Regions from separate parts of the Paenarthrobacter sp. TE3676 genome, predicted to be linked through region 2. Evidence: riboswitches for the same ligand, from Rfam matches in the RefSeq annotation. Region 2 holds a riboswitch; the other holds the start of a gene.
What was found. A riboswitch is a leader RNA that binds a small molecule or an ion and turns the genes downstream of it on or off. The one in region 2 is predicted to bind S-adenosylmethionine.
Positions count from the first base shown of each region.

Region 1: it holds a riboswitch for S-adenosylmethionine, as region 2 does, so the genes downstream of both, ACZ881_RS01075 (aminotransferase class V-fold PLP-dependent enzyme) here and ACZ881_RS14330 (hypothetical protein) in region 2, are expected to answer to the same signal.

Region 1 is NZ_JBWBQU010000001.1:204,170-211,749, reverse strand. It holds gene ACZ881_RS01100 (sigma-70 family RNA polymerase sigma factor) at 1-178, opposite strand, end outside; gene ACZ881_RS01095 (DoxX family membrane protein) at 360-875, shown strand; gene aroA (3-phosphoshikimate 1-carboxyvinyltransferase) at 882-2,264, shown strand; gene rsgA (ribosome small subunit-dependent GTPase A) at 2,267-3,382, shown strand; gene hisN (histidinol-phosphatase) at 3,439-4,251, shown strand; SAM riboswitch class IV at 4,433-4,546, shown strand; gene ACZ881_RS01075 (aminotransferase class V-fold PLP-dependent enzyme) at 4,579-5,988, shown strand; gene ACZ881_RS01070 (class I SAM-dependent methyltransferase) at 6,065-6,889, shown strand; gene ACZ881_RS01065 (metal-dependent transcriptional regulator) at 6,899-7,580, shown strand, end outside.
Region 2 is NZ_JBWBQU010000005.1:329,553-337,132, forward strand. It holds gene speB (agmatinase) at 1-422, opposite strand, end outside; gene ACZ881_RS14315 (APC family permease) at 640-2,613, shown strand; gene ACZ881_RS14320 (helix-turn-helix domain-containing protein) at 2,700-3,275, opposite strand; gene ACZ881_RS14325 (sodium:solute symporter family protein) at 3,543-5,060, shown strand; SAM riboswitch class IV at 5,365-5,484, shown strand; gene ACZ881_RS14330 (hypothetical protein) at 5,501-5,812, shown strand; gene ACZ881_RS14335 (hypothetical protein) at 5,809-6,000, opposite strand; gene ACZ881_RS14340 (VIT1/CCC1 transporter family protein) at 6,256-7,422, shown strand; gene ACZ881_RS14345 (matrixin family metalloprotease) at 7,565-7,580, shown strand, end outside.

The DNA of each region.
Region 1 (7,580 bases), on a different contig from region 2:
TAGCAGGATCGACGTCGGTTACAGCCGCCGCGTCGTCCGCGCCGGTTGCCTGGTACATGGCCGCTGCGGCCGGTTCAGTGGTGCTCATCGTTGCCAAGTCTACTGTCAGCTGCCGGGATTCCGGCTGCATCCCATACGCAGGCTCCGGTAGAACCAACCGGTCCTTAACCAAAGTCAAAAAACCAACTCCGTTCAACAGGCGGCAAACACGATGCCGCAGTCCGGTCTCCACCGCACCTGAAGTTCACAACGGCTGCTGCTGGGTAAATATTCCGCAAAAGTGCAAGACTAGAGCAGACTGCACCCCTTGAACACAACACTTATCGAACTAATGTGGCAAGCCATCCAGGAGGCAAGACATGTCTGTTATCCGTTTTCTCGCACGTCCCATGCTCGCGTCGAGCTTCGTCGTCGCAGGGCTGGATAAGCTCAGGAACGCGGACGACACTGCGAAGCAACTCTCGCCAGTCCTTCGCCGTGCCTCGGAATCCCTTCCCTTCAAAACTGATGAAAAGACCCTGGCGCGCGTCATCGGCGGGGCGCAACTGGGGGCCGGAGCCTTGCTCGGGCTCGGCAAGCTCTCCCGTTTTGCCGCCACGGTCCTGGCTGTGACGTCGGCTTTGAACTCCTACGTGGAGTGGCGGTCCGCCGATATCAGCACCAAGGAAGGCCGAAGTGCCCGCAAGGCCCAGCTGCTGAAGAACATTTCCCTCACGGGTGGTGTGCTTCTGGCCTCTGTTGATACCGCGGGCCAGCCGAGCATCGCCTGGAGGGCGGAGCACCTGGCCGCCGATGCCAAAAAGGTGACGGGCAAGCAGATCAAGCGTGCAGACAAAGCAGTTCGCAAGGCCGTTGACAACGCAGTTGGAGCATAAGGAAGCATGACCGGTACCACCGCCGCAAACACCGAATCAACCAAAGCCGCCACCATGCTGCCACTGTGGCCGGCCCCATACGCCAAGGGGCCCGTGGACGCAACGGTGACGGTCCCTGGTTCAAAGTCGCTGACCAACCGGTTCCTGGTGTTGGCCGCACTGGCGGATGGTCCTTCACGGCTGCGGGCTCCCCTTCATTCCCGCGACTCTGCGCTCATGATCCAGGCCCTCCGGCAATTGGGGGCAAGCGTCACCGAGGTATCCGGGGACGGCTCCTTCGGGCCGGACCTGGAAATTACGCCCATGGATCCCGCCGCAACAGGGGCTGAAACGGCAATTGACTGCGGGCTGGCCGGAACTGTCATGCGGTTCGTCCCCCCGCTGGCTGCGTTGCGTACGGGCGTCACCGTCTTCGACGGCGATCCCCACGCCCGCAACAGGCCCATGGGAACCATCATCGAAGCGTTGATCGCCCTCGGCGTGCCGGTGGCAGCAGACGGCGGCAGGACGCCGTCGTCCCTTCCCTTCGCCGTAGAGGGAACCGGCCAGGTCCGGGGCGGCCACCTTGTGATCGACGCCAGCGCCTCATCGCAGTTCGTTTCCGCGTTACTGCTGGTGGGTGCCCGCTTCGTTGATGGCCTGCATCTGGAACACGTGGGCAAGCCCGTCCCCAGCTTGGACCACATCACCATGACCGTGGAAGTCCTCCGCAGCGTTGGCGTCGTCGTGGACGATTCCGTGCCCAACCACTGGCGGGTCTCTCCGGGACCCATCCGCGCTTTTGACCAGCGGATCGAACAGGACCTCTCAAATGCAGGACCTTTCCTCGCCGCTGCGCTGGCCACACGCGGCACCGTCCGCATCCCCAATTGGCCGGCCGGGACCACACAAGTGGGCGACCAGTGGCGCACCATCCTGACCACCATGGGAGCAGAAGTAACTTTCGAAAACGGGACACTGACGGTGACCGGCGGGGCAGAAATCAAGGGTGCCGACTTCGACGAAACAAGCGAATTGGCACCCACTGTGGCCGCCCTGTGCGCATTGGCCAGCGGCCCCTCCCGGCTGACCGGTATTGCCCACCTCCGCGGACACGAAACGGACCGGCTCGCCGCGCTGGTTGCCGAAATCAACAGCCTCGGAGGCGACGCGGAAGAGACCGCCGATGGCCTGGTTATCCGCCCGTCGGCCCTTCACAGCGGCGTGGTCCACAGCTACGCCGACCACCGCATGGCCACTGCCGGGGCCATCCTGGGGCTCGCCGTCGAAGGCGTACAGGTTGAGGACATCGCCACGACATCGAAGACCATGCCGGATTTTCCCAAGATGTGGGAAGCAATGCTGCAGCCAACTGATGCCAACACCGATCTTGATGAGGCCAGCAACTAACCATGGGCCGTGACGCACGCTCCTGGGACGAATCCGACGTCCGGATCCGTCCCAGCAAAAAAGGATCCAGGCCACGCACCAAGGATCGCCCCAGCCACGATGACGCCGTAATAGGCAGGATCATCACAGTGGACCGCGGACGGTACAGGGCAATTGTTGGCGAAGATTCAGCCGACGAACGGATCGTTATTGCAGCCCGCGCCCGCGAACTGCGACGCAACCCCGTTGTCCCCGGCGACTTCGTCGCATTGGTGGGTGACGTCTCCGGGTCTCCCGATACCTTGGCGCGCCTGGTCCGGGTGGAAGAGCGGAAGACCCTCCTTCGCCGGAGTGCCGACGATACGGACCCCATCGAACGGGTGGTCGTGGCCAACGCCGATCAGCTCGTGGTGGTTGTTGCGGCGGCCAACCCGGAGCCACGCACCGGATTCATTGATCGCGCCTTGGTCGCAGCGTACGACGCCGGCATCGAGCCGTTGCTGCTCATCACCAAGGCGGATGTGAAAGACCCGGCGGAACTCCTGGCCAATTACCTGAGCTTGGATTTTCCCGTGATCATCAGCCGGACCGCTGACTCCGAGGCCGGCGGCATCGATGCCCGTTCCGATGACGGACTATCAGCCCGGCTGGACAAGGTCGCCGTATCCCAACTCCGCTCGCACCTGGGTGGAAAAGTCACCGTCATGCTCGGTCACTCCGGCGTTGGCAAATCCACCATGGTCAACGCGCTGACAGGTGCAGAGCGCGCCACTGGGGGCGTCAACGCGGTGACGGGCCGTGGCAGGCACACATCATCCTCGGCTTTGGCGTTGAAGCTGGATGATGCACCGTCCGGCAGCTGGATCATCGATACTCCCGGAATCCGCTCCTTCGGCTTGGCGCATGTGGATCCGGACCGGATACTGCACTCGTTCCCGGACCTTGAGCCCGGCACCGAGACCTGCGACCGCGGCTGCAAGCACGGTGCCACAGCCACCAATTGCGGGCTGGATGCATGGGTAAACGATGGCCATGCCGGGCCATCGGGAGTGGCCCGGTTGGCCTCCTTGCGCCGATTGCTGGGTGCAGACCCAAGGCTCGAAGCGAAAGAGACCAAGGAACTGGGCACCGTCAACTGATTCGTTGTCTGCTTCACGTCCCCAATGCAGCGAACGATTCAGGATAGTTTGGTGGCATGACCCATCCCGTTTCCACCTACAACGATGACCTGCGCCTGGCCCACGTCCTCGCCGATTCAGTCGACGCCCAGACCATGGATCGCTTCAAGGCACTGGACCTGCAGATCGAAACCAAGCCCGACCTCACACCTGTCACTGACGCTGACAAGGCCGCAGAGGAAGCAATCCGCGGTCAACTGTCCCGCTCCCGTCCGCGGGACGCGGTCCTGGGCGAGGAGTTCGGCAGCAGCGGTCACGGTTCACGTCGCTGGATCATAGACCCCATCGACGGGACCAAGAACTTTGTCCGCGGTGTCCCGGTGTGGGCAACGTTGATCGCCCTCGTGGATGAGGGGGAACCTGTGGTGGGCGTAGTAAGTGCGCCTGCACTAGGCAAGCGATGGTGGGCTGCGAAGGACATGGGCGCCTACATGGGCCGCTCCCTGGCCTCGGCAACGCGGCTCAAGGTGTCCAACGTTTCCCGCCTGGCCGACGCCTCCATGTCATATTCCAGCCTTTCGGGGTGGAAGGAACGCGGCAACCTGGATGAATTCCTGGGGCTGACGGAAGACATCTGGCGGACACGCGCCTATGGTGATTTCTGGTCGTATTGCCTCGTGGCCGAGGGGGCAGTGGATATCGCCTGCGAGCCTGAACTGAACCTCTACGACATGGCAGCACTCGTCCCGATCGTCACCGAGGCAGGCGGCCGTTTCACGTCCTTGGAAGGCGAAGACGGTCCGTTTGGCGGTAACGCCCTGGCCACCAACTCGATCCTGCACTCCGAGGTCCTCAAGCGCCTCAACCCCGGATTGGACGACCTTCTCTAAACCTATCCACGCCTGGCCAACCAAGCAGCAGGCGGAATTTTCGACGGCGGATGGCCCCCACAGAGGGTCTCCGCCGTTTTTTATTCGGCGAAGAAGGGATTTCGCATTCGACGTAACAAAGGGCTTAACAAAAGGGAGCGGCTTTGGAAGCCTCCCCGGACGTGCCTTAGCCTTTTTTACAGGTCACGAGTGCCAGCGCTAAACCCCGGTTTGCTGGCCGGCAACCCTCCATTCGCGGTGGGGTGCCCCGGGTGACGACCCGGCCGGTCCGGAACGGATGCGGCAAGCGCGGATCCCCCTATGGGGGTCCCTCTTGAGTGAGGTTCCATGAGCACTGTCACGTTCAACTCCAACACCATTCCGTCCTTTGTTGAAGAATCCACAGCAGAGACGACAACCGCTGTGCGTCCGCTTGCGGCGGTCACTGGCGCTGAGCTTCAGGCTCCCCTGATTCAGGGTGGCCACGTCCGCTACGCAAACTTGGACTACGGCGCATCGGCCCCGGCCCTGACCATCGTTTCGGCCTACCTCAACGAGGTCCTGCCCTACTACGCCAGCGTTCACCGGGGCGCCGGGTACGCCTCGCAAATCAGCACGTCGGTGTACGAGAACTCGCGGAACATCGTCCGTGATTTCGTCGGCGGGCGTGCCGATGACTCAGTGATCTTCACACGGAACACCACTGACTCGTTGAACCTCCTGGCCGGATGCCTCCCGCAGGTGGATGGCCAATTTGCGGGCGAGGTCCTGTACTTGGACATCGAGCACCACGCCAACTTGCTTCCGTGGCAGGGAGTCCCCCACCGCAGCGTCGTCGCGGCACCAACCCTGGCCGAAACGGTGGACAAGCTCAAGGCCGAACTTGCCCAGGGCGGGGTCAGCCTGCTGGCTGTTACCGGCGCCTCGAACGTGACGGGGGAAATTCTTCCCATCGCCCGCCTTGCTTCGCTTGCCCACGAATACGGCGCAAGGATCGTGGTGGACGCTGCGCAGCTCGCACCTCATCGCCGGATCAACATCACCGAGGCGGACGTTGACTACATCGTCTTCTCCGGACACAAGCTTTATGCCCCCTTCGGCGTGGGTGTGGTGGTGGGTCGTCCGGACTGGCTCGACGCCGGCATACCGCACCTGGCCGGAGGCGGCGCGGTACGTGAAGCGCGCCTGGACTCAGTGAGCTGGGCCGCGGGCCCGGCGCGCCACGAGGGCGGCTCACCCAACGTGCTGGGCGCCGCGACACTTGCCCGCGCCACCCAAGTCCTCGCAGGGCTCGATCAGGACGCGTGGCACGCCCACGAGTCCGCCATCCGCTCGTACCTGGTGCAGGGCCTGGAGGCCATCGATGGCGTGACCGTCCACAAGATCTTCGCTGACTCCCTGGACACCATCGGTGTGGTCAACTTCTCCGTAGAAGGATTCGACGCCGGACTGGTTGCGGCCTACCTGGCGGCCGAGCACGGGGTTGGCCTCCGTGATGGCCGGTTCTGCGCCCACCCGCTCCTCAAACGCCTCGGGCTCCCCTCCGGATCCCTGCGCGCCAGCTTCGGCGTCGGCTCCCGGTTGGAGGACGCCACAAGGCTGCTTGCAGGCATCGAAGGACTCAAGCGCGACGGACTGGGCTGGGACTACGTGGTGGACGAGGGCCGTTGGGTTCCTGCAAATGACCATCGCAGCTACCCCGAATGGGCCCCGAACACTCCCGGCACTGCGGGCGCAGCTCCCTGCACTGTTGACTAGGAACACTGCGGACCGGGAACACTGCGGTAAATTCATAGGGTACTTTTAGCGACCCTGTGAAGGAGCTTTCGTGGCCCTGCGTTCACCGGCTGCCGCCAGCGGACAGCCACGTACTCCCGGACCAGCCGGGCCGCGTGGTCCAAGGCTGCATGCTTCCCGCCGGCATGAACTCGGTCAGAGCTTCCAGGACGGCGGCGAACACTATGACCGCGTGCGACCCGGCTACCCCGCCGATTCCGTGGACTGGCTGGTTCCTCCGGGGGCGAGGTCCGCGGCGGACCTCGGAGCCGGCACAGGAAAGTTCACGGCACTCCTCGTAGAACGCGGCCTGGCGGTCACCGCCGTCGATCCTTCCACGGACATGTTGGAGCAATTGCGAAAAGCCTACCCCCACGTCAATGCGCTGGAGGGAACGGCCGAGGCAACAGGACTGACGGACTCAGCATTCGACGTCGTCAGCGTTGCCCAGGCCTGGCACTGGTGCGAGCCCCTTGCAGCGAGCACGGAGATCGCCCGGATCCTGCGGCCTCATGGGATCTTGGGACTGATCTGGAATCAACTGGACACTTCTGTTCCGTGGGTTCACCGCCTTTCACGCATCATGCATGCAGGCGATGTCCACAAGCCCGGATTCCGGCCAGTCATCGGCCCGGAGTTTGAAGGTTTGGAAAGTCATCTGACCCGGTGGGAGGATGCCCTGACGCCGGAGGACATCATGGAACTGACCAAGTCGCGCAGCTACTACCTCCGCGCCAACGACGCCACCCGTGCGAAGGTCATGGGCAACCTGGAGTGGTACCTCTGCGACCACCTCGGCCATGTCCCTGGTGAAACCATCGGGTTGCCCTACATGACGCAGACCTGGCGGGCAGTCAAGGGTCAAGGTACAACGCCACGGTAGGCTTGGGGTGTGAAGACCAGTACGCCCTCATCCTCGATCGAGGACTACGTCAAGGTCATCTACTCCTACACGGAGTGGCAGGACAAACCAATTACGTCGTCCCAGCTTGCCCAGCGCCTGGGAGTGGCTAACTCCTCGGTGTCTGAGATGGTGCGCAAGCTCAAGGACCAAGGCCTGGTTGATCACCAACCCTACAGTGCCATCAGACTGACCCCTCAAGGTATGCGGCTCGCGCTGTCCATGGTGCGCCGGCACCGGTTGATTGAGACGTACTTGGTGGATGAACTCGGCTACAGCTGGGACGAGGTCCACGACGAAGCCGAAATGTTGGAGCACGCCGTGTCCGATACGTTCATTGAGCGGATGTCGGCCAAGCTTGGACATCCTGTCCGGGACCCACACGGAGACCCTATTCCTTCGGAAGATGGTTCGGTCGACTTGCCGCACGCTTACCGAATGATTGAACTGGATCAGGGCCACTCAGGCAGGATCACGCGAATCAGCGATGAGAATCCGGACCTCTTGCGATACCTCGCCTCTGAAGAAATTTCCTTGGACGCGCCCGTTGAAGTGGTGGGCCGCAAACCCTTCGGAGGAGCTTTGGTGGTGCGCATCGGCAGCGGCGCAAAAGGCCGCGAGTTCGACCTCGCGGACGAGGTCACTTCAGCTCTCTGGGTTCAAAGCGCGGAGA
Region 2 (7,580 bases):
GCCCTCAAGAGCGGGAGTGCAATGGTGTGGTCGCCACCGAGGGTTACCAGCTTGCTGCCGTTGGCCGTGAGGTCCAGGGCGTTCTGTTGGACAGCCTCGATTGCCTCGTTGATGTTGAACGGGTTCACGGCCATGTCGCCGGCATCGGCAACCTGGATGTTCTCGAAGGGGCTGACGTCCCAGGCAGGGTTGTACGGGCGCAGCAGTCGGCTGGCTTCGCGTACATGGTTGGCGCCGAAGCGCGCCCCGGGGCGGTAGGAGACACCGGAGTCGAAGGGAACGCCCACTACTGTGACGTCAGCCTTGGAGACCTGGTCCAGTCGGGGCAGGCGGGCATAGGTGGCGGCACCGGCGTAACGCGGAATGCGGGATGAATCGATGGGTCCAAGGTTCCCGTTGGCCGTAATGCGAAGCTCTTCCAAAATATGCCTCTCCTTCGAGTTGGATCAGTTGCTGTGACTCCCATCATACACTCGAAGTTGCCTTATATGCATCACATGTTTACAAGAGATTCGGCTGCGTTCAGCATGAGATGCCGGTCACAGCGGGCGTTAAGATTCCATAAAAACCGGGGTCCCGGCGTCGAATACGGCCATACGCTCCTAGCGGACGCAGCATCCGGCTGCACGAAAGGACACCGTGACCACCCTGACGAGGCCCCCGGCCGACCCGGCCGATAAGCCCAAAAATTCCTTCAAGCTCAAATCCTGGCTGCTGGAAGGAATGCCGGACACCTCAGGGAAACGGCAGGGACCTCACGGCCGGCCTGCGGACTCGCATAAGCCGCAAGCCTGGTGGAAGGTCATGTGCCTCACCGGACTCGACTACTTCTCCACCCTCGGCTACCAGCCGGCCATCGCCGCCCTTGCCGCCGGGTTGCTCTCCCCGCTGGCCACGCTACTTCTGGTCCTGGCAACCCTGGCCGGCGCGCTACCCGTCTACCGGCGCGTGGCCAAGGAAAGCCCGCGCGGCGAAGGGTCCATCGCCATGCTTGAACGCCTGCTTCCACGATGGGGAGGCAAGCTCTTCGTCCTTGCCCTCCTTGGCTTCGCCGCAACCGACTTCATGATCACCATCACGCTCTCCGCCGCCGACGCCACAGCCCACCTCATCGAGAACCCCTTCGCGCCGAACTTCCTCGAAGGCCAACAAGTGGTCATCACGCTGGCTTTGATCGCCGGCCTGGGCGTCGTTTTCCTGCGCGGATTCAAGGAAGCCATCAATGTGGCAGTAGTGCTGGTGGCGGCGTTCCTTGCACTCAACCTCGTGGTGATCGCCGTATCCATGACCCACCTCTTCACGGAATCAGGCGTCATAACCGACTGGTGGACCGCACTCACCACCTCCCACGGCGACCCCATCATGATGATTGCCCTGGCACTGCTGGTGTTCCCGCGCCTGGCACTGGGACTCTCCGGATTCGAAACCGGTGTTGCCGTCATGCCCCAGATCAAGGGCCACGCCACAGACACCGAAGCCAACCCGGCAGGCCGGATCAAGGGCGCCCACAAGCTCCTCACCACCGCCGCCATCATCATGAGCTCGTTCCTCATCACCTCCAGCTTCACCACCGTCATGCTGATCCCCGCCGCAGAATTCCAAGACGGCGGCAAGGCCGAGGGCCGCGCGCTGGCCTACCTCGCTCACAAGTTCCTTGGGGACGGCTTCGGAACTGTCTATGACGTCAGCACCATTGCCATCCTGTGGTTCGCCGGCGCGTCAGCCATGGCCGGGCTCTTGAACCTTGTCCCCCGCTACCTGCCCCGCTACGGCATGGCACCTGCGTGGGCCCGGGCTCTCCGTCCACTGGTTCTGGTGTTCACGGTCATCGCCTTCATCGTCACCATCATTTTCCAGGCGGACGTCAACGCCCAGGGTGGCGCGTACGCCACGGGCGTGCTGGTCCTGATTACCTCGGCTTCAATAGCCGTGACCCTGTCCGCGCGGCGAAAGAAGCAGCGGGCGCAGGTCATTGGATTTGGACTGATCTCGCTCGTTTTCGTCTACACCACCGTGGTCAACTCGATCGAGCGCCCCGACGGCCTGAAGATTGCAGCCCTCTTCATCCTGGGCATCATGGTTGTCAGTTTTACCTCCCGTATGCGGCGCGCCTTCGAGCTCCGGGCCACGCACATCAAGATGGACGAGAAAGCCCTCGAATTCACGGCCAACGCTTCCGAAGGCCCCGTTCGCATCATTGCCCACGAGCCCAAGCACCTCAGTGCAAGCCGTTATAGGGAGAAGCTTCAGCACGCCCAGCAGGCAAGCCACCTGCCCGTTGACTGCGACGCCGTCTTCATCGAAGTCATCGTGGACGACAGCTCGGACTTCGAGCAGGAACTCCAAGTTGTGGGCAAGCTCCGGCACGGGTTCAAAATCCTGGAAGTGCACAGCAACAACGTGCCTAACACCGTGGCCGCAGTACTCCTCCACATCCGGGACGTCACCGGATTCATGCCGCACATCTACTTCCGCTGGACCGAGGGCAACCCGATTTCCAACCTCAGCAAGTTCCTGTTCTTTGGCGAAGGAGAGATTGCGCCGGTAACACGCGAAGTGCTGAGGGAAGCCGAGCCGGACATCACCCGCCGGCCGTGGGTGCACGTGGGCTAACCGCCCGGATCCGCGCGCCGATACTACAGATAATGCCCATGTTTGCTGCAAACATGGGCATTATCTGTCACCTCGCGAGGGGTGGCCTAGCGGCTCGCTGCCGGCACCAGCACCCACAACACCTCCACGGTCTCGTCCGTGGGGTTGATCCAGGTGTGGGGTTCGCGGCCCGGGAAGGAGAGCGTGTCCCCCTCTTCGAGGTCGTACTCCTCATTGGTCAGGATGAGCTTGATCCGGCCCTTGACCACATGCAGGACGTCCACGTCGCAGTCCACGGCATAAAGCTCGTTTTCACCGCGGCCACGCGGCTCGATGGTTGCCTGCAGGATCTGGAGCCGACGTTCGGAGCGGGCGGTCAACAAACGCTCCACGATGCCCTGGCCACCCAAGGAGATGCGGGGGCCGTCGTCGCGCTTGGTCAGGTGTGTCTCCGGAGCTGCGAACAGGTCCCCCACGGATACGGACAGCACTTGGCAAAGAGTGACCAGCGAGGCGACCGACGGCGATGTCAGGTCCCGCTCCACACGGCTGAGGAAGCCTTTGGTCAGGCCGGTAGCATCCGCCACTTGCTCGATGGTGAGCCGCTGCGCTTGCCGGGCTGCGCGGATTCTGGAACCGATGGCAACGGGAACATTGCTCGGTTCAACGGGTAGAGCCTTCATTCACGAACCTTTCAGGCCTGTCATGTGGCCCTGTCATTGGAGCAATAGTAGCCGGGAGACAGGACAAGAGCGCCAGAATACGCGAAAGCATGACCAAAGGATCTTGACTGTTACTCCCATCACAACATATCCTCATAGGCAACAAGTGTTGTCTGTGAGGCACACAACACATCCCCCAATCTCCAATCGTCAGCACAGAGACTTCGACGCTTCGCAGGAGTATCGTCGAAAACCCCAACCTCCGTGCATCAGCTCCAAGGACCGTTCATGGAATCTTCGGCTATAAACATCGCAATCGTGGTGGTGTACCTGCTCGCCATGCTGGCATTCGGCTGGTGGGGCAAGTCCCGCACCAAGAACAACAGCGACTTCCTGGTGGCCGGCCGCCGCCTGGGACCCTTCCTTTACACCGGCACCATGGCCGCAGTGGTCCTCGGTGGCGCATCCACCGTGGGCGGCGTCGGCCTCGGTTACAAGTTCGGTATCTCCGGCATGTGGCTGGTTGTGGCCATCGGTTCAGGCGTGCTACTGCTCAGCCTGCTCTTCGCCGGAACCATCCAAAAGCTCAAGATCTACACGGTCTCGCAGATGCTGACCCTCCGCTATGGCAGCACGGCCACCCAGACCTCGGGCATAGTCATGTTGGCCTATACGCTGATGCTGTGTGCCACGTCCACCGGCGCCTACGCCACCATCTTCGTGGTCCTCTTCGGCTGGGAGCGTTGGCTCGCCATCGCCATCGGCGGCGCAATCGTGCTGGTCTACTCCACCATTGGCGGCATGTGGTCCATCACCTTGGCCGACCAGGTCCAGTTCGTCATCAAGACCGTGGGAATCTTCTTCCTCATGCTCCCCTTCGCCCTGAACGCCGCAGGTGGCCTCGATGGCATCCGAGCCCGCGTCGATGAGAGCTTCTTCGACATCGGCGGCATCGGCCTCCAGACGATCATCACCTACTTCGTCGTGTACACACTGGGCCTCCTGATCGGCCAGGACATCTGGCAGCGCGTGTTCACCGCCAAGAACCCCACAGTTGCCCGCTGGGGCGGCGCTACCGCCGGCGTCTACTGCATCCTCTACGGCTTCGCAGGTGCCCTGATCGGCATGGCCGCCAGCGTTGCCCTCTCCGGCATCGAAATCGCTGCCAAGGACGACGTCTACGCAGAGGTCGCTACCCGGCTCCTGCCCATCGGCATCGGCGGCTTGGTGCTTGCCGCAGCTGTGGCCGCCATGATGTCCACGGCGTCAGGCGCACTGATTGCTGCTGCAACCGTTGCCCGCGCCGACGTAATGCCTTTCGTTGCCAGCTGGTTTGGCAAGAAGGTGGACACCTCCGACTCCGATAACCCTGAGCACGACGTCAAGGCCAACCGTTACTGGGTACTCGGCCTGGGGATCGTCGCAATCATCATCGCCATCTCCACCAAGGATGTGGTGGCCGCACTGACCATTGCCTACGACATCCTGGTTGGCGGCCTCCTCGTGGCCATCATTGGCGGCTTGGTGTGGAAGCGTGGAACGGGCATCGCCGCAGCATGGTCCATGGCGGCCGGTTCAGTGGTAACCCTCGGAACCATGATCATCCTTGAGATCAACGCCGAAGTTCCCCTCGATGGCATCTACGCCAACGAGCCCATCTACTTCGGTTTGATCGCCTCGGCTTTGGTGTACGTAGTGATCTCGCTTGCCAGCAAGCCCACGGATCCGGCAGTCATGAAGGCCTGGACGGATCGCGTTGCCGGTACCCGCGTGGCCGAAGAAGAGCTCACCACCCCCGCTTCCTAGGCGGGCACAAAGAACTAGGCAAGGTTCAGGAAACAAGTAAAGTTCGACGGCGGCGCCTCCCCTTTTTGGGGCGGCGCCGCCGTTGCGCTATGTCCGGGAACCACCCGCTGGAAGGCCCGCTCTACACGCCAAAACCACCCCAAAGAGCGCAAAGCAGGCCCCACAACACACCAAGGCCCACAACACGCGCCCACCCCTTGGAAGGCCCGCTCTGCACGCCAAACCCACCCATAGTGAGCAGAGCAGGCCCATCAACACACCCCACAGCGGGTGGCCGAACACCAATGCGGTAGGGTGGTCCCAGCTTCAAGAGATGTGGTGCCAAGCTCCGACTGGCCACACACCAACCCCATGTTCACGGGTGGTTCGGATGAGGAAGCGGCCCGTCCCGGACCAGAGACAACCGAGCGGGCAAGAGCACTCCCCCAAGGAGCAGTCCCTTGCCGTACCAAGGCGATACCACCCCGGTAAACACCACAGCACCCAGTACCCCGGCCGGAACGGCCACCCCCACGGTCGCGGTGATCCCCGCCGTCGACCTCTTCCTGGGCACGGTGACCATCACTGCCAATGCTGGAACCGAGCAGTTCAGACATGACCAACCGCAACTCATCGCGCAGGCGTTGGCCCAAGCCGTCCGGCCAACGCACTGGTGTGAGTCGTCCAAGACACTAACGGTGACTGTTGCGGCCGTCGGAAAACGGGCGGGCGTCAAACGTCACTTCACACTAGGGCACGGGAAACAGACCTAAGCTTCCTCGTCTTCCTCGCGGAACTCTTCGGTTTCGTCTATGGGGACAACGCGTTCGTCGTCCTCGGGGGCGTCCACTTCCTCTACCCAGGGTTCGTCCACTTCCTGGTCTTCGGCGTAGTCGTAGGCCGGGTCGGACTCAATGGTTGTCCGTTCCGGGTAGTTGGCGTGTGATTCGGTGGTGTTCATGGTGCAACCTCCGTCTCGTGGGCCTGTTCTGGTGGGCGGTTCAGCCCGTTGACCCGAATGCAGGAATCCAGTGGCGGAAGGGCCCCGCCCCTGTCCTTCCATCTGAGCACCGGCACAGTCGAGGGTCAAGGAAATTACGGTGCACCGAACATTCCAGTTAAGGAATACCAGCCAAAAATCCGCGCGGATAAGCGGTAGTGTGGGGCGTGCAATGGGGCCGCAACTACCCCACCAAGCACAGGAGACAAAGTGCAGATGCACCAGGAATCCCACAGTTCGTCGAGCTCCGCTCCGGACCCCACCCCCGAACCGGCAACCGCCGAAAACGCCGGCACGCAACCCGCGCCGCCCTCGCACGCTGACATCCGCCGGTGGCGGCAGTACCTGGCCGATGAGCGTGCCGAGGCCGCCGTCTACCGCGAACTGGCCCAGCGACGTGACGGCGAAGAACGCCAAATCCTGCTCGCCCTGGCCGAAGCCGAAGGCAGGCACGAAGCCCACTGGCTCAAGCTCCTTGGCGAGCATGCCGGTATGCCCAAGGCAGCTTCCACCCGCAGCCAGTTCCTGGGCTTCCTGGCCCGCAACTTCGGTTCAGTGTTCGTCCTCGCTCTGGCACAGCGCGCCGAAGGCCGTTCCCCGTACGGCACCGAACCTGCCGCGACGCCTGCCATGGTGGCCGATGAACAAATCCACGAAGAAGTAGTCCGCGGCTTGGCCACACGCGGACGCAACCGGCTCTCCGGAACCTTCCGCGCGGCCGTTTTCGGCGCCAACGACGGTTTGGTCAGCAACCTTTCCCTGGTCATGGGCATGGCCGCAACCGGCGTGCCCAGCCCCGTGGTGCTCATGAGTGGCGTCGCGGGTCTCCTTGCCGGGGCCCTCTCCATGGGTGCGGGCGAATACGTCTCGGTCCGCTCGCAGCGGGAGCTCCTTAACGCGACCCTTCCCACGCAGGCCACTCTGACCGCGGCACCGTCATTGGACATCGAGCACAACGAGCTGGTCCTGGTGTACTTGGCCCGTGGCATGACGCGTGAAGCCGCGGAGCATCGTGCTGCCGAGCGCATGGGATTGTTCAGCTGCGACTGCGATCCCAGCCTTTCCTTGCAGCCGGAGAAGCCACCCACTGACGATCATGAATCCGTCGGTTCGGCGTGGGGTGCAGCGATGTCCAGCTTCTGCTTCTTCGCTTCGGGCGCCATTGTGCCCATCCTGCCGTTCATTTTCGGCATGACGGGCATCGCCGCCTTGCTGGTGGCCGGCGTTCTGGTGGGTATCGCGCTCCTGGCTACCGGCGCCGTCGTCGGCTTGTTGTCCGGAACCTCGCCGCTGAGCCGCGGGCTCCGCCAGCTTGCCATCGGCCTGGGTGCGGCGGCGGCCACGTATGGTCTGGGCTTGGCGTTCGGAGCAGCGATCGTCTAAGTTTGGACGGCTCGGTCCGGAGACCGTAATGTTGGTTCGTCCTCCGCGCTGCCCCGCGTGACCAGGGCATCAGGAATGGAGAACCGTGGACCCGGAGCGGGAAGCAATGCGCGTGCCGAAGCACCGCCGCACTGGAACAGCCTTGCGTGTTCTCCGCG